DNA from 3 places in the Oleiphilus sp. HI0043 genome. Region 1 is predicted to be linked to each of the others. Evidence: predicted binding sites of a transcription regulator. Region 1 holds the regulator's gene; each other region holds the start of a gene.

The links. The regulator PhoB, encoded in region 1, activates phosphate uptake and scavenging genes when phosphate is short. The targets are predictions, from matches to a motif close to TGTCATANNNNTGTCANA.
Region 2: the regulator PhoB is predicted to act here: its motif matches at 2,098-2,115, upstream of A3729_RS16430 (glycosyltransferase family 1 protein).
Region 3: the regulator PhoB is predicted to act here: its motif matches at 4,709-4,726, upstream of A3729_RS18905 (PstS family phosphate ABC transporter substrate-binding protein).

What each region holds. Positions count from the first base shown of each region.
Region 1 is NZ_LWEY01000556.1:15,155-25,060, forward strand. Features, by position in the region: gene A3729_RS06860 (hypoxanthine-guanine phosphoribosyltransferase) at 1-430, shown strand, start outside; gene A3729_RS06865 (chorismate lyase) at 430-939, shown strand; gene ubiA (4-hydroxybenzoate octaprenyltransferase) at 944-1,825, shown strand; gene phoB (phosphate regulon transcriptional regulator PhoB) at 1,945-2,640, shown strand; gene phoR (phosphate regulon sensor histidine kinase PhoR) at 2,817-4,157, shown strand; gene cysZ (sulfate transporter CysZ) at 4,172-4,957, opposite strand; gene A3729_RS06890 (RluA family pseudouridine synthase) at 5,099-5,731, shown strand; gene A3729_RS34490 (VanZ family protein) at 5,715-6,104, shown strand; gene A3729_RS06900 (methyltransferase) at 6,064-6,726, opposite strand; gene A3729_RS06905 (mechanosensitive ion channel family protein) at 6,871-7,707, shown strand; gene A3729_RS06910 (aminoacyl-tRNA deacylase) at 8,093-8,605, shown strand; gene A3729_RS06915 (Do family serine endopeptidase) at 8,698-9,906, opposite strand, start outside.
Region 2 is NZ_LWEY01001267.1:19,346-29,251, forward strand. Features, by position in the region: gene A3729_RS16415 (branched-chain amino acid aminotransferase) at 1-850, opposite strand, end outside; gene A3729_RS16420 (DUF6172 family protein) at 1,209-1,511, shown strand; gene A3729_RS16425 (tetratricopeptide repeat protein) at 1,553-1,981, shown strand; gene A3729_RS16430 (glycosyltransferase family 1 protein) at 2,168-3,355, shown strand; gene A3729_RS16435 (phosphatase PAP2 family protein) at 3,324-3,875, shown strand; gene A3729_RS16440 (nucleoside triphosphate pyrophosphatase) at 3,898-4,485, opposite strand; gene A3729_RS16445 (CsgG/HfaB family protein) at 5,081-6,319, shown strand; gene A3729_RS16450 (hypothetical protein) at 6,484-7,389, shown strand; gene A3729_RS16455 (mannosyl-3-phosphoglycerate phosphatase) at 7,450-8,265, shown strand; gene A3729_RS16460 (glycosyl transferase) at 8,279-9,505, shown strand; gene A3729_RS16465 (sugar phosphorylase) at 9,502-9,906, shown strand, end outside.
Region 3 is NZ_LWEY01001389.1:256-10,161, forward strand. Features, by position in the region: partial or broken gene pstA (phosphate ABC transporter permease PstA) at 1-1,211, opposite strand, end outside; gene A3729_RS18900 (ABC transporter permease subunit) at 1,223-3,505, opposite strand; gene A3729_RS18905 (PstS family phosphate ABC transporter substrate-binding protein) at 3,662-4,630, opposite strand; gene A3729_RS18910 (acyl-CoA thioesterase) at 4,991-5,389, shown strand; gene A3729_RS18915 (ATP-dependent helicase) at 5,402-7,642, opposite strand; gene A3729_RS18920 (ankyrin repeat domain-containing protein) at 7,811-8,515, shown strand; gene A3729_RS18925 (DUF2914 domain-containing protein) at 8,526-9,353, shown strand; gene A3729_RS18930 (ElyC/SanA/YdcF family protein) at 9,353-9,906, shown strand, end outside.

The DNA of each region.
Region 1 (9,906 bases):
CCCTCTGGTTATTTCAATTATGAATGGCGGTTTGGTGTACTGTGGTCACTTACTCGCTCATTTGAATTTTCCACTAGAGCTGGATTATTTACACGCTACCCGATATGGGAATGAAACCTCTGGCAGCCGCTTGGACTGGCTGGCTAAGCCGGTAAAAGCACTGTCGGGCCGAACCGTTCTTCTGGTTGATGATATCCTTGATGAAGGGCATACCCTCTTACATGTACAGGATTATTGTCGGCAGCAAGGTGCAGCGCGTGTTCTGACGACGGTTTTATTGGATAAGCAACATGACAGAAAGGCGACCAAGGATCTGCTCGCTGACTATACTTGTTTAAATGTTGAGGATCGTTTTGTTTTTGGTTTTGGTATGGATTATCAAGGCTATTGGCGGAATGCGCCGGGTATTTACGCAGTTAAGGGCATGTGATGCTAAAGCCAGCCGCTCGGCGGATACCCGACTGGAAAGTGCCTAAACAATATGGTTCCTGGGTCTTTGATCAAGGTTCACTTACCAAGAGGCTTATCGAAGCATCAAATAATAACTTTAGTGTGCGTGTCACTTATCAAGGCTGGGCTGTACCAAGTCTTGAGGAGAGGCGGATACTAAAAGTGAGAGAGCGTCAGAAAGCGCTGGTCAGGGAAGTTGAGCTGCTTTGTTTCGGAGAAGTATGGGTGATAGCGCGCAGTATTATTCCGAAAACAACGCTAAGTGGTTATGAAAGACAGCTTCAGTATTTGGGAGATAAGCCTTTAGGCGCATTTCTGTTTAAATCCAGAGTTATGACGCGTAGTAAGCTTGAAAGTGTCTCCTTGGTGAAACAGTTTAAAGAACCCGTATTTGGGCGGCGCTCGGTATTTTTTCTTCGTCAGAAACCATTGCTGGTGAGCGAACTATTTATGCCTCGGGTATTTGAGGCAAGCAAACGAGAGAAATAGGCATATGAATACTCAGAGTAAACCCGCGTTTGCAAGTGTTGCAATGGACTACGTAAGGCTTGCGAGGTTGGATAAGCCTATAGGTATTTATCTGGTTTTGTGGCCAACGCTTTGGGCATTATGGTTTGCTGCCGAGGGCATACCAGCTATGGATGTGTTAGCTATTTTTATCGCCGGCTCTGTTTTCATGCGCTCGGCAGGCTGCGTAATCAATGACTTTGCGGATAGAAAAATAGACGGTCATGTAAAGCGCACTGAAGCTCGCCCTCTGGTGACGGGGCGGGTGAGTGCAAAACAGGCTTTGATCTTTTTCGCCGTTTTATGTCTGTTGTCTTTCATCCTGGTTTTGTTTACCAATGAACTGACAATTTACCTTTCATTTGGTGCACTCGCACTTGCTTCTGCTTATCCCTTCATGAAGCGCTATACTTATTTACCACAGGTGGTCTTAGGTGCTGCATTTGCCTGGTCCGTTCCTATGGCTTATGCCGCGCAAGTGAATGAACTGCCTGCGCATATCTGGTTGATCTATATGGCAACAGTCTTGTGGACCGTTGCTTATGATACGATGTATGCCATGGTCGATAGGGATGATGATATCAAAATCGGCGTTAAATCCACGGCCATCTTATTTGGTTCGGCTGATCGGGCGATTATCGCATTTTTGCAGGTTTTGGTGATATTGACGCTGAGCTTGTTAGGTGAACAGCTTGAAATGGGGCAGTTTTACTTTCTGAGTATTGTCGTTGCGTCGGTACTATTTGTATATCAGCAGCACTTGATTCGCCATCGTGACAGAGATGAGTGCTTTAAGGCGTTTTTGAACAATAACTGGGTGGGTATGGTTTTATTCCTGGGACTGTTTCTAGACTTTTATGTCAGGTGAATTGTAAAACTTCGCAAAAAGGAGCGCTCATTAGGTTCTCAGCATAGGCTTACAGTGTAGTGTCATAAAACTGTAACAGCTTGCCGTTTTAATACAGTTTGATTTTTGGAGTAAGTACTATGTCAGAAAAAACCGTATTAATTGTTGATGATGAAGCATCAATCAGAGAAATGATTGCTGTTGCTTTAGAAATGGCTGATTACAATTGTATCGAAGCTTCAAATGCGCAGGATGCATTTATTGCTATTGTGGATCAACGTCCCGATATGATTTTACTTGATTGGATGTTGCCAGGCACTAGCGGAATTGAATTGGCAAGACGCTTGAAACGCAATGAAGCGACCAGTGATATCCCTATTATTATGCTGACAGCTAAAACCGAAGAGGATAATAAAGTACAGGGTTTGGAAGTCGGTGCCGACGACTATATTACTAAGCCTTTTTCTCCTCGTGAATTGGTTGCTCGTCTTAAAGCTGTACTTCGTCGTGCGACGCCTGCGGGTGTCGAAAGTGAAATCGAAATAGATGGATTGGTACTTGACCCAGTTTGTCATCGCGTTACCGCTCACAATAATTTGCTGAGCATGGGGCCAACTGAGTTTAAGCTACTGCAGTTCTTTATGACGCATCAAGACCGCGTTTATAGCCGTTCCCAGCTACTTGATCAAGTTTGGGGTGGCAATGTCTATGTTGAAGATCGAACCGTTGATGTTCATATTCGGCGCCTTCGCAAGGCATTAGGTGAAAGGCATGAATACCTGGTTCAAACTGTTCGAGGTACTGGCTATCGTTTTTCTGCTCAAGGTGCTGCATAGCGCTTGAGCATTGGTAACTTTGTTATAAAATAAGAAAGGTGGCAAGGAGCTCGATTTTTCATGCACATGACTTCGATCATTGACGAAGGGTGCACACTCTCTGTACCGTTTGCGTTTTAATGGCAAACTATTGAATCAGAGAATGAATCTGTCTTCCTGTGCTGGAGCATAAGGTTATGCACAAACGAATCATCGGTCACTTATACTCCCTTTTTTGGGCTGTGATTGGCTTGCTGGTACTTGGCCTGCTGATTGGGGAATTAGCGTGGGTTCTCGCGATTGGCTGCTTTGCCTACTTAGCCTGGACAATCAGCCAGGCTGTTAAGCTGCATCGTTGGCTTTACAGTGTACAAGAAGACCAAGCAATTCCCGAAAGCCATGGTTTATGGGGCGATCTGTTTGACGGTCTATATCAAATTCAATATCAAAATCGCATTACTCAAGAAAACTTGCGGTCAATGATTGCTCGTGTCCAATTATCTACCAATGCACTAAAAGAGGCTGTCGTCATGACTAACTCTGAAGGTGCGATGGACTGGTGGAATGACTCTGCAAGTACAGTACTTGGCTTTAAACGAGAGTCAGATAGAGGTCAGCTGATAACAAATTTGCTTAGAGACCCTTCCTTTAAGCGATATTTTGAAAGCAAGAATTACGACGAACCTTTAGAGCTACGTTCACCTTTAAATAAAAGTGCAACTTTGCAAGTACATATCACTTTGTTTGGCAAAGATGACCGCTTGGTTTTCGCGCAAGATGTGACGCGTGTGCAGCGACTTGAACAGATGCGGCGTGACTTCGTTAGCAATGTTTCTCATGATATGAGAACGCCATTGACGGTTATTAGAGGTTATATCGAAACCTTCCAGGATGCTGAAGATACACCTAAGAAGTGGCGAAGAGCCTTAAATTCAATGCAAGAGCAAACGAAACGGATGGAAAGCCTGATTAGTGACCTCTTGTTACTCGCCAAGTATGAAACTGAAGGCCTGCCTAGTAATACTCAAGCGATCGATATCGAACCGGTACTACAAGAAGTCTACCGCGACGCACGAGCCTTTAGCGCTGACAAAAATCAGAATATTCGTTTGGACTTTGAAAGCACCAAACCCTGTTTATTTACCGGTGACTCTCGTCAGCTTTATAGCGCCTTCTCAAACCTTGCGTTTAATGCAGTTAAGTATACGCCCACCGGTGGTGATATCGACATCAGCTGGTGGCTGGATGAAGAAGGTGCTCACTTTTGTGTGCGTGATACCGGTGAAGGTTTTGATTCCGTTCACATCCCTCACTTGACGGAACGCTTCTATCGAACGGACCCCAGCAGAGACCACTCAAGTGGCGGCTCAGGCTTGGGCTTAGCGATCGTGAAGCATGTATTGATCAATCATAATGCCGAGCTGGAAATCCATAGTGAAGAAGGCATAGGCAGTGAGTTTATTTGTCACTTCCCGGCATCGATAATGGTTTCCAGTAGCTCGGCTAATGAACAGAAAGCGCTAGCAAATGCATCTTGATGAGCTATCTGCATTTACTTGGATAGCTTTTTCTGCGCCTCTGCTTCAAAGTTCATATTGATATTGCCTAAAGATCTTTCTTCGTTTACCCAAAATGCGACCGCGCCACACACCGCAGCGGGCAGTGCCAGAAAATTCACGATAGGCAGAAGCGTTGCCCCAAACGTTACCAGCCCAAAACCTAGTGATGTCAGACGATGGCTAGCCAGGTAGTTTTTCATATCGGGGAAGCTCATCTTATTATTATCTGCCGGGTAGTCGATATATTGAATGGCCATCATCCAGGCTGAGAAAATAATCCAGATAACAGCAATAATCACATTCAAGCCGGGGATTAAGCCTAAAACCAATAGCACTAGCACCCGCGGGATATAATAAACAAGCTTTTGGAGTTCTCGCATGATGGTTCTGGGAACCATTGCCAGTAGCTCGCTCCATGAGAAGTCTTCACCTTTATCTTGGCCGCTTAAGTGCTTTTCAGTGAGTTCTGCCAGGTAGCCATAAAAAGGAGCGCCGATTAAATTCGCGGCGGCAATAAAGCCATAAAACAGCGTCATTAAGATGGCTAAGAAGTAGATTCCCCAGAATAACCACTCCATGAATCCTAGCCATTCTGGGACCCAAGACAATAAGGTCGCCATCCAACCGTCTACTAGGCTATATGCCCACATGATGAGCAGCGTAAACAAGATGATATTTACGGTTAAAGGAACCAGTAAAAATAGGCGAAAGCCGGGCTGGCAAATGATCTTGAAACCTTGAGCCAGATAGCCAAAGCCGGTAAACATATTTCCCTTCATGTGAAGATTCGCTCCTGATCAGAATATCGTCTAAGAAATTTATAGGGCTTAATAGGGTTGTAGGCAGTGTATAATAGCTCGCTTGGAGTTTCAGCAGTGCTCTGATGAAATCAAAGTAATGTCACTAGGTAGTTGTAGCCAATGCGTCCAGATTTTCAAATCGAGATTGTTTATTCAGATGAACAGCTTGTGGTGGTTAATAAGCCCTCCGGTTTGCTATCAGTTCCGGGCAGAGGCCCCGACAAAGCTGATTGCTTGCTGAGCCGCTTACAAGACCAATTTCCCACTATCAGGGTGGTTCATCGTTTGGATTGCGCAACCTCGGGCTTGATGGTCTTGGCGCTTGATGCGGATTCCCACAGGGAGCTTAGTAGGCAGTTTCATGACAGAGAAGTCAAAAAGCGCTATGAAGCCTTGGTTTATGGCTTTATGGAAGATGAAAGTGGCGAAGTTAATCAGCCATTGAAGACCGACTGGCCCAATCGGCCTCGACAGATGATTTCACATGAAGGTAAAGCTGCTCAGACCTTCTATCAATGTACGACTCGCTCAGAACAGGCATCGAGAGTCATCCTCACGCCGATAACAGGTCGCTCTCATCAACTACGTGTTCATATGCTATATACCGGCCATCCAATATTGGGCGATGGGCTTTATGCTCACGAGTCGGCATTAAAGGCTAGTAGCCGTTTATGCCTACATGCCACAGACTTAAGTATCTACCAGCCAAAGACTAAAACTTTTATGGAGTTCTCAAGTGCTACACCTTTTTAGTCAGATAATCCAGTTTACCTGGCTGAACAAAATCGTTTTGTACCTTGCTTTGCTGTTCTCTTGTATTGCCGCGTTTTCACCCCTTACGGGGCTGGAGCAAGTTAATGTGAGTGACAAGGTGCTCCACCTAGTAGCATTTTTTGTACTTTCTTTATTGGTTCAAATTGCCTATCCAAGGCTAGGTTTAAGGGCAATACTATTTTGCTTGGCTTGCTTTGGTCTGGGTATTGAGCTTGTTCAGGCTTACTTGCCCCACCGTAGTTTCGAGCTAAATGATTGGTTTGTAGACTTGTTAGGCACAGTGATTCACCTGATCCTTATTGCGCCAACTATTAAGAGCAAGTGTTTGAGTGGTAAATACGCACCTTGTTAAATTCTTCAAACTCATTTAGGTCTGGACAAGTACGGGCTTCTTTTACTTCAAGCAAATCGTAAGCGGAAGAGGGCAGTACTTTTACGCGGGAGTCAGCAAGAAGTACTTGAGGACATTTAGTGGTAAACAAATCTAGCAAGTCGTGATTATCTTTGTCATATAGTACATCCGCCGCGGTGATCAGGTCGAGCTCTTCATCAAAAGCCATAAAGTCTTCAGAGTAGTCAAAGCTCAGAGAGTTGAGTTCGGCATTTGCACGACAAGCTTCAAGAGCGTCTGAGTCGATATCACAAGCTATGACTTTTTTGGCACCAGCCTTGGCAGCAGCGACTGCAACAACACCCGAGCCGCTACCAAAATCTAGCACTGTCTTACCACGCACATATTCCGGGTTCTCCAGAATGAACTGAGCCAAAACCTGTCCACTTGCCCAACAAAAAGACCAGTAGGCAGGTTCGGCCACAACAGCCTGTGCTTCGTCATGGCTAAGTGGGCCCTGTAATACAGCTGGGTCAAACAGATAAAGGCCGATTGCAGGGCAGGCGGGAGGTTTAGTCGCCTTGACACGACCTTTAGCGAGAGTTTTATTTAAGTTAGCGTTGAGTGTATCGACAGTATTCATGACATTTTAATGATGATTGACAGTGTTAAGTTGACCAGCTTGGTGTAGCTACTTTATGCTGCGAGGAATAATAACAACAGCATTTCGATGCATCATAGATAATACAATAAAGTTACTTTTAAACTAGGGTAAAAAAGGAAGACTATGGAAAATATAACTGAAACTACAGATAAGCTAGAAGGCTATGCTGATATAGCTGTAGAAGCTGCAATTCTTTACGGGCCAAAAGTTGTTCTGGCTATTGTTACCTTGATAATTGGTCTTTGGGTGATAAATCGAATTGTTAGCAAGGTTGAAAAGCATTTTACGTCTAAAGCGGATCCAACGCTTGGTTCGTTTGTCAGTAGCCTGGCGTCAGTCATCTTCAAGATGATGCTATTGATTGCTGTTGCATCAATGGTTGGTATTGAAACTACTTCTTTCGTTGCAGTACTCGGTGCTGCTGGCTTGGCCGTTGGTTTGGCATTGCAGGGCAGTTTGTCAAACTTCGCTGGCGGTGTTTTGATCTTGCTATTCAAGCCTTTCAAAGTAGGCGACTTAATTGATGCTCAAGGCCATATTGGTGTCGTTAAGGAAATTCAGATCTTTAACACAATTCTAACAACGGCAGATAATCGCGTCGTTATTATTCCAAACGGTGCCCTATCAAATAGCAGTATGGTTAATATCAACCAGCTGGATACTCGCCGTGTTGATTTCGTTTTTGGTATTGGTTATAGCGATGATATTGATAAAGCGAAAGCGATTATTGAAGGCTTGATCACTTCAGATTCTCGTGTATTAAAAGATCCTGAGCATTTGATTGCGATCTCTGAATTAGCGGATAGTTCAGTCAACTTTACCGTTAGGGTTTGGACTAAGACGGCGGACTACTGGGCAGTTCACTTCACAATGTTCGAAGCAGTTAAGAAAGCGTTTGATGAGCAAGGAATTAGTATTCCGTTCCCTCAACAAGACGTACATATGCATACAGTTCAATAACCTACGCACTAGCGCCGGTTATTTAAGACGTTATTTGTTTTGCTGATAAAAGGCGCTCTTTTGAGCGCCTTTTTTATTAATAAACGTATTTCCTAACCTGCGAAAGAATGAAAACAAGTGTGATAATACTGCTGAAAAACTGGAAAAAAACTCATCTATAAACGACGCTAATAAAAAGATACTTTTTGTTACTTCAACTTATCTTTGTTCGTGACTAAGATGAAGTTAAGAAAGAATTTAGTATCAACGAATTTTGCTGGTCTCTATCTGCCTGTGCATAGCGCTTCAGAAATACGAAGTGACTGAGACAAAGCAATAATTACGATTGTCTCGATCTACTAAAGACAAAAATAACGAGTGTTAGGCAGTTATAGAGGTACTGGAAATGCCAGTTGAACAGCTAAAGCAATATCTAGATTCGAATGACGTTCAATACGTATCAATAGAACATTCGGTAGCATATACCGCAAAAGAGATCGCTGAACGTATTAAACTTAAAGGTGACCAAATGGCGAAAACCGTTATGGTCAATTTGGACGGTTGTATGTCGATGGTGGTGCTACCCGCATCATGTCGAATACGCTGGGATCAATTTATGAGAGCCATGGGAACCGAGCTGGTCGCCCTGGCAACAGAAGATGAATTTAAAGACCGTTTCCCATCATGCGAAGTGGGTGCTATGCCACCATTCGGCAATTTATATGATGTCCCCATCTATATGTATGAAGGGTTCGATGAAACCGGTGATATTGCCTTTAGAGCAGGAAATCACCACGAAGTGATTAAAATGAAGCTCTCTGATTATATGGAACTAGCGCATCCGATGACGCTAAATGAGGGCTTCGCAAAGATTGGTATGAAGAAGCCAAGCTGGTTGTTAAAGAAGAAGGCCGGGTAGAAAACCTAGCCTTCTATTGTTTACCGTTTACAATCTCCGGGCCTTACAGCAGGCGGCCTGAACTGCGGCTCGGGGATTTATTCTTTTAATTGCTAGCGAACATAGAGAATCAGGTCTTCGTATCCTCGTCGGATGCGAAATGCCTGCACATTTCGCTGCCTCAAATAAGACTTAAGCTCTGCAATATTTCTAATCCTGCTTCGGTTGACCGCGAAGATTATATCCCCTTGCTCAAAGCCTACTCGTTTAGCGATCGAATTATTGCTCAGTTCTTTAACCTGAATGCCAATAGCTTCTTCTTGATCACTTGGAATGAGATCCATTAACAGGCTTCCGCTCAAATAAGAAGAGACTTTGTCACCAGCTATTTCCGGGACAGGTATGGCTTCGATCTCAATTTCGAGCGCTTTGTTATTGCCATTGCGAATAATCTCAAGATCAAGGGTTCTGCCAATTGCAGAAAGTCCAATTCTGTTTTGGATATCATTGGCATTCCTGATGGCCCGACCATTTGCCTTAGTAATAATGTCGCCCTGCTTTAGACCTGCATCATCTGCTGCGCTGCCATCCTCGATACTACTGACAATAGCCCCCTGATAGGTATTAAGCTGATGTGTTCCGAACGAGAAGGCTTCAGCTAACTCAGGGCTTAAGTCTTGGAAACGGGCACCGATACCGCCGCGTTTTACTTCACCAAACTGGATAAGTTGTGACATAACTGATTGGCTGACTTCAGTTGGAATGGCAAAGCCAATGCCAACGTTTCCTCCGGCTGGAGCGATAATGGCGGAGTTGATGCCAACTAAGTTGCCATTGAGGTCAATTAATGCGCCGCCTGAATTGCCGGGGTTAATGGAGGCATCGGTTTGAATAAAATCTTCGTACCCCTGGATGCCAAGACCATTCCGCCCAAGTGCGCTGACAATTCCAGTAGTCACCGTTTGCCCAATACCAAAGGGGTTACCAATGGCAATTACAAAGTCGCCAACGGCTAGGGAGTTAGAGTCGGCGATTTTCAAAGATGACAACTTTTCTGCATCGATCTTCAGCAAAGCGATATCAACCTTCTTGTCGGAACCTACTAAGGTGGCTTTGAATTGACGCCCGTCCTGAAGTTTTACTTCGATATCGTTAGAGTCAGCAATGACATGATGATTGGTAAGAATATAGCCTTCTTTTGCATCAACTATTACACCGGAGCCAGCACTTTGAACTTGGCGTGACTCTTCAATTTCATCAGGAAAAGAGAAGAAATGTCGAAAAAATGGTGACTGTAGTAAAGGGTTATATTTACGCTGAAT
Region 2 (9,906 bases), on a different contig from region 1:
GCGTTAATACTGCGGCAGTACCAGAAAGCGCGGCTTCGGTACCTGGCTTTTGTGCGCGTTCAATCAATTCACTTACCGTGAAATCACGTTCGCTCACGGTCATTCCCATATCGCGGGCAATCGTTAATATTGAGTCACGAGTAATGCCGTGTAAGAAAGAACTATCCAAGGCCTTAGTTATGATCTCGTTTCCATCAATCAGAATGAAGTTTGCTGCACCGGTTTCCTGTACATCACCATTCGGGCAGAAAAGCACTTGATCAGCATTGTTAGTGTTGCGTGCACGAGCAATTGGGCCTAATGCACTGGCATAGTTACCACCACTCTTAATCATTCCCATATGAGGAGCACAACGCATACCGTCTTCTTCTAGCAATAGCCTTAAGGGCTTAACGCCACCAGAAAAGTAATCACCTACGGGTGATAACAAAACATATAGAAGCGACGTCGCAGAAGAGACCGCGGCTTTTCCAATGCTTGGTTCCGTGCCGATATGAGTCGGACGAATATACATAGAACCTGGCGCTTCAGGTACGTCTTCTACATAAAGTCCGACGATTTCTTTAATCATATCGCCTAATTGTTCTTTGTTAATTTCGGGTAGGAATAATAAATCTGTACTCTGGGCCATACGCTGAACATTGGCATCCATACGAAAAATATTAATGCTGCCATCTTTATGCTTAAATGCTTTCAAGCCTTCAAAGCATGTACTGGAATAATGCAAGACATGGGCACCCGGGTGTAATTCCAGTTTATCGGATGAAATGATACTTGAAGAGGTCCAAGAATTGTTTTCGTAGCTTGCCAGTGCCATTTTAGGCATGAAAACGGTTCCAAATGCGGCCATTACTATTCCTAAGTCTGTAAATGGAAGCCTTGAAATAAGCTTCCGGAATCAATTTTGCTCGGTGTGAATTGCTTATCGCAGCGATATTTTTCAGCAGACTGCACTCAATTCATAAAATTCTGCCTAGTATAAACTACCTAGATCGCCAATCAATGACGATATATCAATAAAGTTGCAAGTATGGCCCTTCAAAAAAGCTCTACCCACCCAACAAGATGAGTATGCCCTAAGCTGGAGGCCACACACCCAGGAATCCAAGCTAAATGTCAAAGTCATGGTAGAATGTCGGCATAAACATTACACTGCCCACAGTTTAAACTCTCTAGCGCAAACAGCGCTCACCCAAGCAGGACTTCCGATGAAAAAAACTTATCAATTAGCTCACCCAAAAATCAAAGTGCCTCGCGTTGTCGACTCAGTAAAACATGACATCAGAAAGTTTCTCAAAAAGGAACGTAAGAAGCCTCTACCTTCTGGCACTAAATATTGGGGTTTTGATTGTAAGTTTGGTCAATCAGAAGAAGCGGCTGTGGAAATTCAGCTGCCCTCTTTGATGAGCCATATCGATGAACTGGTTGCGAATAACATTATGACTATCTACGTGGAAATCACTGCTAAAGCCGTTTCACCTGATGGCAATTCGATTCAACAGGAATATTAGACAGTAAACCCTAAGGCAGCGTGACTCAAAGGTAAAAAGAAATGATGAACACCAAGATATATAAAGCCGTCCACGGGCTTGCAGAAAAGCTAATGGCAGCAGCGAAAAAAGATGACCAAGAAACCTTTGATTCGCTCTACTCTGAACTCAAGGCGATCTGTCTAGATAATGAAGATACAGATAAGGATCACCCTGTTCAATGGGAAACATTAGCTGACTTTTCAGAAGACTTAAGCGATGCGATAGCCATTTATGAAAAGGCCCTAAAGAAGTCTGTCGATATTAATTCAAAAGACCATATGTCTTCAGTGGCATACTCAATGGCGACCTTGCAGGTCGAGCTCGGCCAGACTGAGGAAGCAATCAAAAACCTGCAAAACGCTAAAGTTAGCGCCAATAAAATTGAAGATGACTCACTTAAACGAGAGATCAACGAATTACTTGATTCCTTAGCAAGCCCGATGGAATAAGCATAACCGGGCACACTTTATTCGCCCTTAAGATAGTTTCAATAAGTACTTTTGTGGCGACACCCAGAACTCTACTGTTCTGGCAAAGCCCCTAAGTCATCAAACCATCATCCTTTTGTCACCAAACTGTCACTTCAAACATGAATAGTTTGTACATAAATTGTACAAATCCAAGTATGTATTGATATGACAAAAATCAAGGTGAGCATTGTTACTGAAACCTACTACCCTGAAGTAAATGGCGTTGCCAATACCTTGAAGTACTGGGTTGAAGGACTTCAAAATAAGGGTATCTACACTCAAATCATCAGACCCAAGCAGAATCCTGATGATGCCTCAGTGGAAAGTGATCAATGCGAGACCTATACAGTTGCCGGACTTCCTATACCGAGATACAAGGAGCTCAAGTTTGGCCTACCTTGTAAAAGGAAGCTAGTAAGTCTATGGAAGAAATCTCCACCTTCTGCCATTTATGTCGCGACCGAAGGCCCCCTTGGTCTTTCAGCTGTTCGTGCAGCTAAGAAACTGAATATTCCTATACTTAGCGGCTTCCATACTAATTTCCAGTCCTACAGTAAGTACTACGGCCTAGGGTTTCTCGAACCTTTAATATTTGGCTTCCTGAGGTATTTTCACAACCAGACACGTGGAACGATCGTGCCTACGAAAAAACAGCAGGAATGGCTAAGTCGAAAAGGGTTTGAAAATGTCAGTGTGCTCAGTCGCGGAATCGATTCTTCGCGGTTTACACCAAGTAAACGCTGTTCTCGCCTTCGTGAAAGATGGCATGTGACAGATGGGCAAGTCGTTTGCCTCTATGTCGGCCGAGTTGCAGGAGAAAAAAATATTGCCTTGGCTATCAAGGCCTATGAGAACGTCACCGCCACTCATCCGGACTGTGTTTTCGTCGTCGTTGGTGATGGCCCCTTAAGAAAAACCTTGGAAAGTGAACACCCTGGCATCCGTTTCGTTGGAATGAAAACGGGTGAAGAGCTAGCCAAGTATTATGCCTCAGCAGACCTTTTTCTATTTCCAAGCAAAACCGACACCTTTGGTAATGTTGTGACTGAAGCAATGGCAAGCAGGCTGGGTATCGTTGCATTTAATGACGCCGCTGCGAAGGAACACTTAAGCCATGGCAATTCGGCATATATCGCAAATTTAGACAATGACGAAGCCTTCATTCAATTGACTCTGGAAGCAATCGAAAGCTCTTCCGAGCTGGAAAAAATTCGTGAAAATGCCTATCAATTGGCACAAACAATTACCTGGAACAATATCGTCAATCAGTTCGTCAAAAAGTTACTCGAAAAGCCACCCTTAAGGCTAGGAGATGAGACACATGAATCCTCTCAAAACATCAACAGCATTTAATAAGCTCAATAGCTGGGATATTGCAGCTTGCCTGTACCTTAATCATTTTTGTCGCACTAAAACGGTTAACACCTTCTTTGCAATAATCAGCCGCTTAGGGGATGGTGTTTTCTGGTATAGTCTCGCGCTTGTCCTGCCAATCTTATATGGTGAAGAAGGTCTACTTTTATCAGGGTTGATGATAACGGCGGGCGGTGCTTGCCTACTGATCTATAAGCAACTTAAAAAGAAACTAGTAAGAGAACGACCATTTATCCGCTCAAAAGATGTCTATAAAGGCTGCGCACCTTTAGATCAATACAGCTTTCCTTCTGGACACACAATGCACGCGGCCTGCTTCTCGACTGTTGTGCTATGGCACCTGCCAGAGTTCGCTGTATTATTGGTACCCTTCTCTATTCTAATTGCCCTCTCGAGAATGGTACTCGGCCTTCACTATCCGACAGATGTATTGTGTGGCGCGGGATTAGGTATATTGCTGGCATCAATTGCAAACTACTTAAGCCCCGTACTCTTCTAAACCAGCGCTACTGGCCTTTACCTTATTCCTGCCAAATAGGCACATCGAAGGCCTGTAAGATCTTCCCTGTTTCGGCCAGAGGCAAGCCCACTACATTGCTATAGCTTCCGACAATCCCTTCAACAAACAATGCCGCTTTGCCTTGTATGCCATATGCACCTGCCTTATCCATTGGTTCACCCGTTGCGATATATTGCCTAATTTGCTGATCACTCAGCTTCATAAACGACACTTCTGTTGTCACAACATCAGCTTCAATTACCGCTTTCCCCTCAGATAACTTCGCCACAGCGATACCCGTTAGCACTAGATGATTTGTTCCTGATAAACGCTTTAGCATTTCAAATGCTACGCGTTCATTATCTGGCTTGCCTAGAATCGTGCCGTCTATCGTAACGGTCGTATCTGCAGCTAAAACTGTCTTTTCAGGATTAAAGCTGAGACCTGCTAAGGCTTTTTCTTTAGCCAAGCGCCTTACATAAGCGTCGGGCAATTCCCCTTCAAGTACTGACTCATCGATATCCATTGATGCACTATGATAAGGAACACCGATTTGTTCTAATAGTTCTCTCCGGCGACTGGAGCCAGATGCCAATAGCAAGTCTGCCATATTTTTTAAGATTCCTTCATAAATTGAATAGTAAACCTGGAATAATCGCTTCGGAAAGTATGACAAGCCTCGCTCCTTACGTAGCAGCGTCTTCAACGGAACGGATTGCTTTATCAATTGTTTATAGTCGGTTAAGCAGTAAAGGCGCTTTCTGAAAAATTGCTAGTTTTAACATAACAGTTCTCCAATAAATTTAGCCCTCTAAAAACGTTCAGCAAAGGTACTTTGTTTATCCTAAGAGTTTTTTTCTACTGAATATACAGTTATATAGTATTGCAAGTTACTTACAGCAACGGAAATTTTTTTGTAACTTTTGCTCTATAGAATATTTCGATCACCCTCAAAAAGCGCCAAGATAATAGGCAGTGCTCGATGCAGTCTTTTTCCGAGTAGTACTCACTACGAAGTAGTATGCCCCTAGGGTAATTTTTCGATAGAGCAGAGAGGGAAATGTTTCGTTAGTTGGTAAAACCATAATGTGACATTGAATATTGTTATCACGAATATTTAAAAGGAAGTCGGAATTAACCCCATCAAATCAATAAGCGTTATATCCATAACTATCGCATCAATCTTGCTATCTGCTTGTAGCACCATGCCTTCCCTAGGTGGTGGCGGAAGCGGTGTCGTTACTGGCAGTGCTGCTGGTGAAAGTAGCGTAGATAACAACACAGAACTCGAAAAGTGTGAAGAAACACTCGGCACACTGTCTATCTTTGAAGATACCTCACTACCATGGTGGGGAACTTACAAACAGCAATATCCAAGACTAGGAAGTACTGTCCCGGTCCTAAGACTCATGATTCAGCAATCAAACTGTTTTGTCATCGTTGAACGTGGCGCGGCAATGAATGCAATGAACCGTGAACGTCAACTAATGAATTCTGGTCAACTGCGCTCTGGTAGTAATTTTGGCGGCGGTCAAATGGTAGCAGCTGATTTTACACTTAGCCCCTCTGTCTTGTTTGCAGAAAAAACCGGCGGGTTTGGCGCAGTACTTGGCAGTTTCGGATCACTAGGCAAGCTTGCGGCCGGTCAAATGAGTTCAAATGAAGCCGAAACCAATTTAACGCTTATCGAAAACCGTTCTGGTGTTCAGGTTTCTTCGGCAAATGGTAGCGCTGAAAACAATGACTTCGGTTTCCTTGGCGGCCTATTTGGTGGCGGTGCTGCTGTCGGCGTAGGTGGATTTTCTAAGACTCCTGAAGGTAAGGTTGTTACCGCAGCCTTCGCTGACTCCTTCAATGAAATGGTTAAGGCTCTTCGCGTATACAAAGCCCAAACGGTAAAAGGCGGACTAGGTAAAGGTGGTCGTCTAACGATCGGTGGTGAAGACGACCCAATGCCCCAAGCAACTCAGCAATACACTGCACCTGTTGTCACCCCTGTCGTTGCTGCAGCACCTGTCGTTAATGTTAGAACACGTAATGTAAATATTAGCGTCGACAACTACGATGAAGACGCAATGGAAGATTACTACAAAGCACTTAAGCGCAGTGTGGAGCATATGGGAACATTTGCCTCAATGACTCCCCAGCAAATTGAAGCTATGAAGAATCACCCCGATATGCACGGTATGGGAGCACTCGCCATGTCAATGATTTGGGGAGGCCCGCATGTTTCTCAACTAGAAACTGCACAAATTGAACTCGAATCATGGCCTCAGCAAGCCAAAGAGCAAGCCTGGTCTGCTTATGGCAGCCGCATAATGAAGTACAACAAGATCTTTGAGCGTCACAGACAACGCATCATCTCAAATGGTGCCTACGATGATAGTATTTACCATCAGTTGAATGCGATTGAATTGGTTAATGAAGAAAATCTGTTCCGTTAGGCGCTAAGTTAGCCCATGCCTCCCAGACGTTTTAAGGGAGGCATGGTTCCTTATTTAAAGCTGTCTCCCCCTGATCCAATCAAAAGCTTCTTCCGTAACTTAAAAACCGGAACGGTTAATGCATTATCCCACTTATATTATTGAGTAGTGATAGGCTCCCTACCATGAAGACAGCTGACAAACAGGCATTTATAAAGGGCAACAAGCTACCTGAGTCCTATTTAACTCAGGCCTCAATTTGGTTTGACCCGCTGGTTAAGACTATTATCAAGCACCATAAAGGTGCACAAAAAACCATAATTGTTGGATTAAATGGTTGCCAAGGCTCTGGAAAGACTACTTTGGCAGACTACCTTTCCCTGTCGTTCCAGGCCGAAGGTTTAAAGAGTCTATCCATCTCTATCGACGACTTTTACCTTACGCACGACCAACGCCAGCACTTGGCACGCGACATTCACCCCATGCTTAAAACACGAGGCGTGCCCGGCACCCACGACCTAAATTTGGCCCTGAATACACTGCATGCACTAAAAAGTCACAACCAAGAGATCTCTATACCTCGATTCGATAAAGCTACCGATGATCGCTTTCCAGAATGCAGCTGGCCAAAAGTAGAAGCACCTTTAGATATAATTATTTTGGAAGGCTGGTGTCTGGGGATCCCCGCTCAAGCTGAGGAGCGACTTAAAGAAGCAATCAACAAACTTGAATCAACACAAGACGAAAGTGGCACTTGGCGACAATATGTCAACGATCAACTCTCAAGCCACTATCCGTCTTTATGGAATCAAATTGATTGCTTGATCATGTTACAAGCGCCAAGCTTCGACTGTGTATATCAGTGGCGACTGGAACAAGAAGAGAAACTTCGTCAGAAAAGCTCTTTTGATACGGATCAAACACACAGCAAAATCATGAGCCCTGAGGAAGTCGAAACATTTATTCAGCACTATGAGCGCCTGACTAGACATAGTTTAGATTGCCTTCCTGAGCACTGCCATCACGTACTGAATCTGGACAATTCACGAAAGGTTGTAAAGCACCTTATGCCTAGAGGTTTAGACATTTAAACTCTAGGACAAAGTTAGTTAAACTCTTGATTGAAGAGAATAGAGTAAAGGAGAATCAATATGAAGCAATGGTTAATATTTACTGATTTAGATGGCTCCTTACTAGACCATGAAAGCTATCAATATGCCGAAGCCAAAGCCTTGCTGGGGAAACTAAAGGCAGATCATATTCCTGTTATTTTTGCCACCAGTAAAACTCGTACCGAGGTGCTCAAGCTCAGAAAAGCAATCAAAAACCAGCAACCGTTTATTGTTGAAAATGGCGCTGCTGTCTTGATCCCTACGGACTATTTTCCCTGTAAACCAGAAGCTTGCTACGAGCAAAACGGATACTGGGTTTATGGCTTATCAGAAACACGTCAACACTGGCTCGGTATTCTCGAACAAGCCAAAAAGGATTTTCCGCAGCAATTTAACCATTTTGCAGCGATGAGCGAGCAAGCGCTTGCCGAGCTAACAGGGCTTAGCGTCGAGCAAGCCAAGCAAGCGAATGAGCGCGAGTACAGTGAGCCAATTCAATGGCTAGGCAATCATTCCGATAAGCAATCCTTCATTACTTATCTGGAAAATAAGGGAGGCACCGTTCTTCAAGGAGGGCGTTTCCTATGCTTGAACGGAGATCACGATAAAGGCCGAGCCTTATCTTGGCTGGTCAAACAGTTCATTAATTTTTCCATTCCCTGCGACTTAAAAACACTCGCAATTGGCGATAGTCTTAATGATGTCGCCATGTTGGAGCTTGCTGATAGAGCGCTCATTATCCGCTCTCCAGCTCACGCTCCACCAAGTTTAGCCCGTACTAGTGGCTACCAAGTTAGCGAGCATTGTGGCCCGAAAGGCTGGGCCCAAGGCGTAAACAACATTATCTACAGTTAGAGAGAAAATCATTATGGCTGATTTCTATCAAAACGGCATTGTCACCACCCTACACAACCTATCACGTCGCCCTCTGGATGATTTGGAAGATGAGTTAAGGGGCTTTAGTAAACAACGCCCCATGTCCTTGATTCTTCCATCTCTTTTCTCCGAACTCGAAGGTGAGGCACTACCCAAGATCGTCAGCCACCTCGAAGGTGCCGACTATCTATCAGAAATCGTTATTGGCTTAGATCGAGCTAACGAGGCGCAGTACCGGCACGCTTTAAAGTTCTTTGGCCAATTACCGCAACATCACCGCGTCCTCTGGAATGAAGGTCCACGACTCAAAGCGATTGATGCTGAATTACAAGCCTTAAACCTGGCACCAAAAGAGTTAGGAAAAGGACGAAATGTTTGGTACTGCATGGGCTACACGCTAGCGTCTGACCGATCTGAATCAGTCGCTCTGCACGATTGCGACATTGTTACCTATGACAGAGAACTATTAGCAAGACTGATCTACCCGGTTGCCAACCCTCGCTTCAACTATGAGTTCTGTAAAGGTTTCTATGCTCGCGTTGCTGAAGGCAAAATAAATGGCCGCGTTAGCCGTTTGCTGGTAACGCCGCTATTACGAGCCTTAAAGAAAGTCTATGGCGAATTAGAGTATCTACAATTTATGGATAGCTTTCGTTACCCACTCGCCGGTGAGTTTTCCTTCCGTAAAGATGTGCTTAACGACATTCGCATTCCCAGCGACTGGGGTTTGGAAATAGGTGTGCTTTCTGAGATGCACCGCAACTACGCCAACAATAGGCTGTGCCAGGTAGACATTGCCGATGTTTACGACCACAAACACCAGGACTTGTCAGCTGAAAATGATCAGGGAGGCTTATCCAAGATGTCGATCGATATCTCAAAGGCCTTATTTAGAAAACTGGCAACTCACGGCAAGACCTTTAACACTGAAACATTCCGCTCAATTAAAGCGACCTACTTTAGAATCGCGCTCGATTTTGTCGAAACTTATCACAACGATGCTTTGATGAATGGCTTGTCGCTGGATATTCATCAGGAAGAAAAAGCCGTCGAGCTTTTTGCTCACAACATCATGAAAGCTGGTGAAGCCTTCCTCGAGAAGCCGATGGATACCCCTTTCATTCCTAGTTGGAACAGAGTTATTAGCGCCAAGCCCGATATTCTCGAAAGACTATATGCAGCGGTGGAGGCTGACAATAAGGAGTTTTTCTCACAATGAACTCTATATACTCGGCTCTAGTCCAGCAAGCTCAACACTTGCTGGACGTTATTTATCATGACATCGAACTAAACGAGAGCACCGCCTCTCTAACAGATAGCGCGCTTAAGGAAATGAGGCTAGATACTAGCTGCCAGACACCAGGGGATCACCAGACATTATGGGATCAATCAACAACGTGCATGATTACTTATGGCGACACATTTCTTGTCGATGGGGAAAAACCTCTCCATACACTCAAGCACTTTCTTGACGAGCACTGTGAAAGCACCATTAATTCAGTTCATATCCTGCCTTTTTTCCCCTATAGCTCAGACGATGGCTTTGCGGTCATGGATTTTTCAAGCGTTAATGAAGCCTTAGGCGATTGGCCCGATATCCAGGACATCGCCAGCCACTAT
Region 3 (9,906 bases), on a different contig from region 1:
AGGATCGCTAGCGTGACTGAAGCCCATAACAAACCACCGGTACCTAGCGTCGGCGCGGGTAATGCCTCAGGGAAGAAGGCCTGATCAATACCTGAGCCCAGGAAGTAAATAAAGAAGCCCAGGCCAAATACACCGTATACGATAGAGGGAACACCGGCGAGGTTGTTAACCGCGATTCGGATAATTCGGGTAATTGCACCCTGGTGTGCATATTCACGCAAGTAAACAGCGGCGATAACGCCTAGTGGTGTCACCATGATAGACATGACGATTACCATCAAAACCGTACCGTAAATAGCGGGGAAGATACCGCCTTCTGTGTTGGCTTCACGCGGGTCATCGCTAACAAACTCAACTAGCTTCTCAATATAGAAGGAGATCTTCTCAGCCAGCGACATTTTGTTAGGCTGGAATGCGCGAACAACGTGGGCTATCTCGATTTCTCGCTCTTGGCCATCCGCTGTTGTTGCGACGAGACTGTCACGATTGATTTGCGTGTATAAATCACTCAGGCGTGATTGCAGCCCTTTGTATTGATTATCGAGCGCTGCGCGTTCTTCTTTAAGCGCTAATTGACGCTGAGCTGTTAGCTCATTGTTTAGCTCATAAGAGCGCTCTTTTAGGCGTAAACGCTCGATTTGGCTGTTGATGCTGCCGATCTCGGCCTTTTCGATCGTATAGATCTCATCATGAATGCTCAATGCACGTTCGATACGCTTGCTCAGTTCATCCCATGCGCCATTTCCAGAGGCGACAACCTGGCCGCTTTCTTTTACATCTTTAAGGTAGCCGTAGAAGTTACCCCATTCGCGACGTTCCATTGCGATAATATCTTCAGGGTAATGACGATTACTTAAGGAGGCATCCAATACCCAGCGGAAGTCACTGCCCGTTACATCCCGGTTACCCATTTTAAGCAGGTGACGATCCATAAACTCGACGCCTTGAGGAACCTTGTAACCAGCCTCTCTCAGCTGAACAGCAGAAACACTTTCTGTTTCGACCAGCTCACCCATGATTTTATAGGTACCGCCATTTCGGTTTTCTACATCAGCCTCGACGACATCATGTGCCCAGAAGTGCACTAAACCACGTGAAGCGATCAGGATTAACAGGCTAAAGACCATCACCAAGCTGATTGCGACCGCGCCAGCGTTTAACCAAACCCAAGGATCGCCGTCTTTAAACCATTTCTTTAAAGGTACTCTCATGATTTTAATCCTTAAATTACGCTGTACTTAGAACGAAGGCTCTGACGAACCCATTCAGCAAAGGTGTTAACAACAAAGGTAAAGAGGAACAATACAAAGGCTGCCAGGAACAAGATACGGTAGTGTGTACTGCCGACTTCGGATTCTGGCATTTCAACTGCGATGTTGGCAGACAAGGTTCTCATGCCTTCAAAAATATTCACATCCATGATTGGCGTGTTACCCGTTGCCATCAATACGATCATGGTTTCACCAACTGCACGACCCATACCGATCATTACAGCAGAGAAGATACCCGGGCTTGCCGTAGGAAGAATGACGCGAGTCATGGTTTGCCACTGGGTAGCACCCAATGCCAGAGAGCCATAGCTCAAATGCTTCGGTACACTGAAAATCGCATCTTCAGTAATCGAGAAGATAGTAGGAATGACGGCAAAGCCCATCGCGGCGCCCACGACTAAGGCGTTACGCTGGTCAAAATCGATGCCCATTTCATTGGTCAACCAAGACCGCATATCGCCGCCAAAGAAGGCGACTTCCAATACCGGGCTAATTTCGATACTGAACCACGAGGCTAACAAGATAACCGGAATTAACAGCACGGGGTCCCAGCCTTCCGGTACGGCGTGTCTAATTCGGTCGGGTAAGTTCACCCAAATGAAGCCAAACGCAAGTAAAGAGAGCGGGGTAATCAAGAGCCAAGCAAAGATGCCTGGTAAGTGATCTTCCATGAATGGCGCGAAAAACAGACCTGCCAAGAAACCGAGGATAACCGTCGGTAGTGCTTCCATAAGTTCTATCGAAGGCTTCACTTTACGACGCAGTGCGGGTGCCATGAAGTAAGCCGTATATAGCGCGCCGCAGATAGCAAGTGGCGTCGCGACTAGCATAGCGTAAAATGCTGCTTTTAATGTACCAAAGGCAAGTGGCGACAGGCTGTACTTTGGTTCAAAGTCGTTGTTAGAGGCTGAAGACTGCCAAACGTACTCTGGCTCTTGGTACCCTTCGTACCAAACTTCTTGCCATAGGGCTGAGAAAGAAATTTCAGGGTGTTCGTTGTCAATGTGCCAGAAGCTAATCTGACCTTGCTCATTTTCGACTAATACATAGTTAGCGCGAGGTGCGATGCTGGCATGTGTGATGGCGGCGTCGCTTACTTTCTTCTCTAATGTTGTGCTGTGAGCAGTCGTGTTGAACAAAGAAATGGTGCCGCTATCATCTACCGAGGCAAAGCCTTTTCGGCGGTGTTCAATGGCGATTGATGTGATTTCTGCCGTAGAATCTTCATCAATTGAGAAGTCACGAATTCGCTGTAATGAGTAGTGGTTGTTGTCGTCACGAACCATAAACCATTGAGAAACAATCCCGCCGGACTCAGTCACCAATATAGAGGAACCGCCAAGTAAAAGTTCCATGCCGATAATGTCTCTGTTCTCGGGCAAATGAACGGTGCCGTTAATGGTCGCCTGTTCGTTATCGGCCAGGTCGAAGATGTTGATGTCTTTTTCCGATGCTACAAAAACCCAGCGCATACCGGGTTCAGCGATGACGAACTTTGGTTCACTATTCAATGTCGGCATGCTAACAGGCTCTGCTTCAAGCATTACCTCACCGGTCATGAAGTTTTCTTCTTTTGAGAAGCGAGTTGAGAACAGTTCACTTTGATCATTCGCGCCAACGATCAAAATGGCGTCTTCAGTTAATGATAATGAGACAAATGTAATTGGGTGCCCTGATTCGTCCATATCCATTGGCTCTTCGCCAAAGGGAAACTCGATATAAGGCGTAATAAGGCGCTTATCGTTTGGATAGGTGATCTTGTAGCTGTGCTTAACGATAATAATTTGGCCATTACTCAAACCTGCCAAAATAGTGCGACTGGCGGGCTCTGCAGCACTGACGCTTGTGACACTAACGCCTTCAGGGATGGGTAGGCGCTGATTACTGACAACGCTGCCGTCTTGCGTATTGAAGAAGATAATATTGCCCTGATCCGTCACACGAAGGGCTTTTTCAGCTTGCTCTTCCATGGCGTAGTATAGCGTTGTGCCTGAGTCTGCTGCTGGAACTTGGTATTCACTGACGGCCTCAATTTCAGCCGACTCGAACAATGGCATAACTTCATAAAGCAGATAGAAGAAAATCAGCGTGATCGCCAAGATGACACTGCCTCCTCCCATGCCAATAGAGGTGCTTGCAACCTGGTCTTTGATCTTCCTAATCTTACGGTAGCGTACGAGTTTAGGGCTATCAAAGTCGAGCTTAGGTGGCTCAGATACAGCAGCTTTATTCATAGTCGTCATGTCCAGATTATCTTTGCGAATAAGATTTAGCGTGTAAAAAGTGCGCGTATTATAAAGTAAAAATCTCCTCATCATAGAATGGTGAGAAGATTTTTTATTATATTACAATTTGTAACCGTCATCCCTGACGGAAGTAGCCTGTGTTATTTACAGTAGGCCAAGTTCCTTCAAGCTCTTTTCAGCAACTTTTGAAGGTAGTGGAACGTAACCGTCTTTTACCACAACTTCCTGACCTTGCTGAGACAATACTGACTTAACAAACTCTGCTTCAAGTGGAGACAAGTCTTTGTTAGGCGCTTTATTGATGTAAACATATAGGAAGCGAGATAGTGGATATTTGCCTGTTACCGCGTTTGCTGAAGTCGCTTCAACAAATGGCTGGCTTGCTTTTTTGCTAAGTGGTAGTGCGCGAACAGATGCAGTCTTGTAACCGATACCTGAGTAACCGATACCGTTGATAGACTCAGATACGCCCTGAACAACTGATGCTGAACCTGGCTGCTCATTTACGTTGTTCTTGAAGTCACCTTTACATAGTGCTTTCTTTTTGAAGTAACCGTAAGTACCTGATACAGAGTTACGACCGAAAAGCTGAACAGTTTGGCCAGCCAAGTTACCCGTCACACCCAAGTCACCCCAAGTTTTTACTTCTTTGTCGAAGCCACACTTACGAGTAGATGAAAAAACCGCGTCGATCTGAGGAATAGTCAAACCTTTGATTGGGTTATCTTTGTTTACGAATACTGCTAATGCATCGATTGCAACTGGAACGGCTGTTGGCGCATAACCGTGACGCTTTTCGAATGCGCCGCGCTCTTTGTCTTTCATCATACGGCTCATTGGGCCAATGTTTGAGGTACCTTCAGTCAAAGCTGGAGGCGCAGTTGAAGAACCCGCTGCTTGAATCTGAATGTTTACATTTGGGTAGTTACGCTTAAAGTCTTCGGCCCAAAGTGTCATCAGGTTTGCCAAGGTATCAGAACCAACACTTGAAAGGTTGCCTGAAACGCCACTGGCTTTCTCGTATTTAGGAAGGTTTGGATCAACATCTGCGTGTGCAGTGCTCACAGCACCTAATGTACTGAGGGCTAAGATACTAACTATTTTCTTTATCATCTTGAGTGCTCCTAAGTGGCTTAATTGCCGAAAAATTTGTTTGCTTACTTTCTTGATGAGGCCACTATAAAGATGCAATGTTACAGTTATGTGACAGCTCCGTCTTGTTTGTCACATAAGTGTCATAAGAATGTAAAAAAACTGTTAGATCCCATATCTACGGGGCTTAGCGGGGAGTTGTTGTATTGCTTAGATAGCTAAATCTAAGAAAGTCGCTTCGGCATTGACCAATTTTTATGACAAAAAATGAAATATTCGGGGCCAGTTCAAGTTTTGGTCACATGTGTATGATTTTCACTGGCACTTTTCCGATCTTGGCTATACTGAAAGCAAGCCGCTTTATTAAAGGAAAGAGATCAAATGAATTCATCTGAATCGGGTTTGGGGCCTTCGGGTCGTCTGACTTTGCAAGTCATTGCGATGCCTCGTAATACCAATGTACATGGTGACATTTACGCTGGCTGGTTAATGGAACAGATGGATTTGGCCGCAGCGACCGCAGCGAGCCAGATATCTAAAGGCCGCTCAGCGACTGTTGCGATTGAAAGAGTAGAGTTTTTATCGCCAGTTTCTATCGGTGACCAAGTAAGTTGCTATACCGAGCTAATGGATACCGGGCGTAGTTCGATGAAAATTCGAGTAGAGGTTTTCGGAACCGATACACGAGGTAGTCAAACCCGTAAGATTACCGAAGCTGTTTTTATCTATGTGGCCATTGATGAAATGGGCGGTATCAGGGCGCTACCAAATAGCGATTAGGCGCTTGAAAGCCTAGTCCAATACAGTAAAGAAGCGATCTGCTGTTTCTTTACTGAATGTGCGTAGCTCTTTATCTTCGAATTCGACTGAAAAAGCATTTCCTGACTCTTCTTTTACCCAACCTAAGCCAAGTACTACATGCTTAACCGTATTTGCGAACCATATTGCACTGCTCGTTGAAGTATTTTCTGAAGCCATATCACTAGCGACCAAGGTGCACCGTAACTCTTCTGCATATTGCCTCGTAATACGACTTGGTTTGCCTAATGCGACTTCTATTTGCTTACTATCCAGAGCACTTCCCAACGCTGTGCTTTGCGGGATATTAAGCTCATGCTGGAAACGTGAAATTTGAGCTTTGCTGTTCGAAACATCTTCAGGAATAAGGAGGTGTAAGCATTCTTTGGCACGCGTCATTGCGACGTATAACAGACGCCTTTCACTTTCGAGCAAGGCTTTGCTTAGCATTTCATCTTTGTAGGTATAGGGCAGGGTTTTGTTGTTGAGACCGGGAATAATGACTTGTTTCCACTCGAGGCCTTTTGCGCGATGAATGGTCGATAGCTGGACCGTATCGGTTTTTTTAGTCTTATGGTTATGTTGCTCGGAGTCTTGTTGTAGCTTAATAAAAAGCTTGAGCGTATCTTCGAGGCTAAGCTTGTGTTGAGCTAGAAAGCGGGCAATTCCCTGAATTGAGGCGACTTTTTCCTCTGCATGATCGTGGCTCAGGCTAAGAGAACGAATCCCTTCATATAATTCAGTTTCATTAAAATAGCTTGCAAAGGTCGCGGCTAAGGGCTGCGGTTTGTTCTCTAGCGCATTCAGTGCTCTTGCCAGCCGTTCTAATTTTATAGCTTGTATACGCTTAATATCTTCAGGTATGGCTTCCTTGGTCAATTGTCCCCAATTGCTGTCATGCTGAGCAAGTGTATGACAAAAGGCCTTGATCTGTGTGTCGGGTAAACCCACATGTGGAAAATGAAACAGAAGGTCCAGTTTCAAAGCCCGTTGCTCAGTAGACATGGTTTTAAAGTGTCCACATGCCAACTCCAACAGTGCGCAAATACTTTGCGCTTCATTGGAGTGGAATACACCGGGGTAGCCATCCATATGGTAATTGATGCCGGCTTCTAACAACGCGAGCTCAATGCCCACCGTCTGACTCCAAACTCGCGTGAGAATTGCATACTGAGACAAATCCTGAGAAGGGGTGCCTGAGAGGATATCAATCACTGTCTTGGGGTCATCTTTAGACTTGTGTACTTCTACCCGGGTAGAGGGGTTTGACTCATGTGATTTGCAAAGCAGTGCTTGTCGCCCTGAGTTGTGGGAAATCAGGTGGTTCGCTAATAAAGAAACGCAATGCCCATAGCGGAATGAGTAGCTCAAATTGAGCTTCTGCGTCCCTGGAAACTGTTGGGAAAAGCCGTTAATGATGTATTCGGGTTTTGCGCCGCGGAACTCGTATATCGTCTGATCAGGGTCGCCAACGACGGTCACTTTGGCGCGGTCCCCTGCGATATAGCTTAACAGTGCGTGCTGAAGGTCGTTGGTGTCCTGGTATTCATCGACCAGCACAATATCCATCTTGTTGCTAACAAGCTTTTCTAAAGAGGGATTTTGCTGAATAGCGATCACGGTATCGTAAAGCATATCCGTGTAGCTGATTCTGGCGTTGTGTTTTCGCCAGCTTTCGAAGACATCAAACAATTGAGGAAGAAAGCCGAACTTATCGCTCAAATCAAGATCATAGAGGGTTTGTTGAGGTGACAGCAGGCCATTTTTAACGGATTCGATAAACTGGTGGCCTGCTTCAACGTAATCTTTCTTATTACGTTTGGCATCTTTAAGGGCTTCGGAATCAAGTATTTGATTTAGCATTCGCCAGATATGAAAGTCGATCTCCTTATCACTGAGGATTTGTTTATTAAATGGTCGCAGTTGCCCTTCTTGAATAAAACGTTGGTATAGCCGATAACCCATCGCATGAAAGGTTCGCACCTCGGGAAGGCGGCTATGGTGGTTACCGATCCGTCTTAGTTTGGCGGCAAAGTCGGTCTTTGCTGCTTTGTTGAACATTAGGATGAGAATTCGCCGTGCATCATGGCCCTGGCTCAATAGATATACTATCCGATGAGCTAGGGTCGTTGTTTTACCGCTGCCTGCGACAGCAGTGACCACATAATGAGCAAGGGGTGATTCTACAACCTTAATTTGCTCGGGGGTCAGGGTGATATCTTGGCTTGGATGCATGCAGTGAATACTTGTTAGCGGTGACTTATTTTGGTGGTAATTGATACAAATAAAGTGATTGCCAGGCAGTGCTTTACTGGGGCTTCAAATTACATGACAATGGCGCCTTGGTGTAGCGTAGAGTTAACTTAAGACTCTCTCTCAACTCAACAACTAAGAACTGACTATATGTACTATCGCTTAATGATACTATTCATTGCAGGGATGTTGATAGCATCGTGTAGTGTTATTTCCGGAAATGATGAGCAAACGGAAGCAATTCTAAGCCGTCTGGACCTCAGTCCTCAAAAGGTTCCTGCTAAAACGCCAATGATGCTTGCTGCCGAACGGGGTGATAGCAGTGCTTTAAAAAAGGCATTTTCTCAAGGTGGTAAATTGAATGCTATGGCACCCGAAGGAACGGCATTTTCCTTGGCTCTCAGTAATGGACATGCGTCGATAAGTCGTATCTTGTTGACGGCAGGGAGTCAGTGGCAGGAAGGGTTTTCATTGGGCGACTCTAGTGCGTTGATTGAAGCGGCAGATCAGGGCTTTGATCAGATCGTGAAAATGCTTATTGTAAGAGGTGTATCATTGGATCATCGAGATAAAGAGGGTTATACAGCTTTAGCAAAAGCAGCGATAAAGGGCCACCTAACGACGCTAAAAATACTCATTAATGCCGGTGCTCAAGTTGACGCATACCCTTTGGGGCGTTCGGTGCTTATGCATGTTGTAGAAGATAACAATATGTTGATTTCCCAGCAGCTAATAGCTGTTGGAGCGGACCTGAATTATCAGGATGATGACGGTGATACTGCTCTGAAAATTGCTCGACGAAAGGGCTTCTTTGATATTGATTTAATGCTTGTTCAGGCAGGCGCACGGCCATAGAGAAAAACAAATGAGCTCAAAAAGAAAGATAGCACTCGGACCTTTGCCCGAGCAGCGTGAAGACTATAGCCATTATGAAGAGAGTTTTGTTCGCTGGGACCGCATCGTAGGGTTTGGCTTGCTTGTGTTAGTCGTGCTGGTGTTGCTTATCAGTTTATCCACTGCCAACAAGGATGATGCACTTGATTTTGATGAGGCTGAGACACCACTAGATAGCAGTATCAAGGAGCCGAAGATAGCGGTCATAGAAAAAACAGACGATCCTGACTCTGTAAAGCAGGCTTCACCAAAGCCCGAAGTAACGGTGCCACCTTTGGGAGAGTTAAAGCCAGAGGAACTAGCGCAGCTTGTGAGTACACCCAAAGTTGTTGAAGAGCCTAAAGAAATTAAAGCCCCGGCACCTGAAGCTAAGCCTCTTGAGACAGACAGCGATGAAAGCGTTAACGCTCAGCCTGCAGTCAAAATTTCCGAGGCGAGCCCAGCTTCTGTCCTGATTATAAATAGCGCCATAAAAGAAGCTGTGCTGAGCCTAAGTATTAAGAATGATGTTCCAGGAGAACCCTTGCAGCATCGTGTCGTAATGCCTGAATCCGGGCTGATCAAAGTCATCCTGCATACTGAGATGCATGGCTTGCGAGGCGCTACACTCTATCATCACTGGTATCGTGAGGGGGTAAGGCAGGCAAAGGTGAGGATCCCGGTAAATGTTGCTAAACAGAAGTCCTACTCAAGTAAGTTTATTGATAAACATATGCTGGGTGCTTGGCAGGTGAAAGTGTTGGACGCTTCAGGTGAACTTTATATTCTTGCAGACTTTGAGGTTGTTAGCGCAAACTGATGGATATCTTGTTCGGCCTAAAAAAGCTGCTAGGTATGTCGTTAATGTCGGTACCGCTTATCTTGATCGGTTTACTGTTAGCAGGTTTTTTCTATCGAAAGCGTTATGTAAAGCTAGGCAGAATACTCAGTTTATTCAGTATTACTGCTTTATTTATTTTGAGCCTTTCACCGGTGACGGATGCTTTGATCAGGCCTCTTGAGTCACAGTATCCCGCCTACCAAGGCCAGCCCGTAGATTTTGTTTTAGTGTTAGGTGGCGGGCATTCAACAGCGAATGAGCGACCTTTAAGCAGTCTATTGAGCGGAACCTCATTAAGTCGGTTGACTGAAGGCTTGATGATTTACAGAGCAAATCCCGGGTCAAAGTTATTACTTTCTGGCTATCATGGGGATGATATTGAATCTCATGCTAAAGCGGCATCACGAGTGGCGATAGCCCTTGGAGTACCCGAGAGCGATATTTATTTGGCTGAAGAGGTAAAGGATACGGCAGAAGAGGCCAGGCATTGGGTTAAATTTATAAACGGTGCCAAATTTGCGTTAGTGACGTC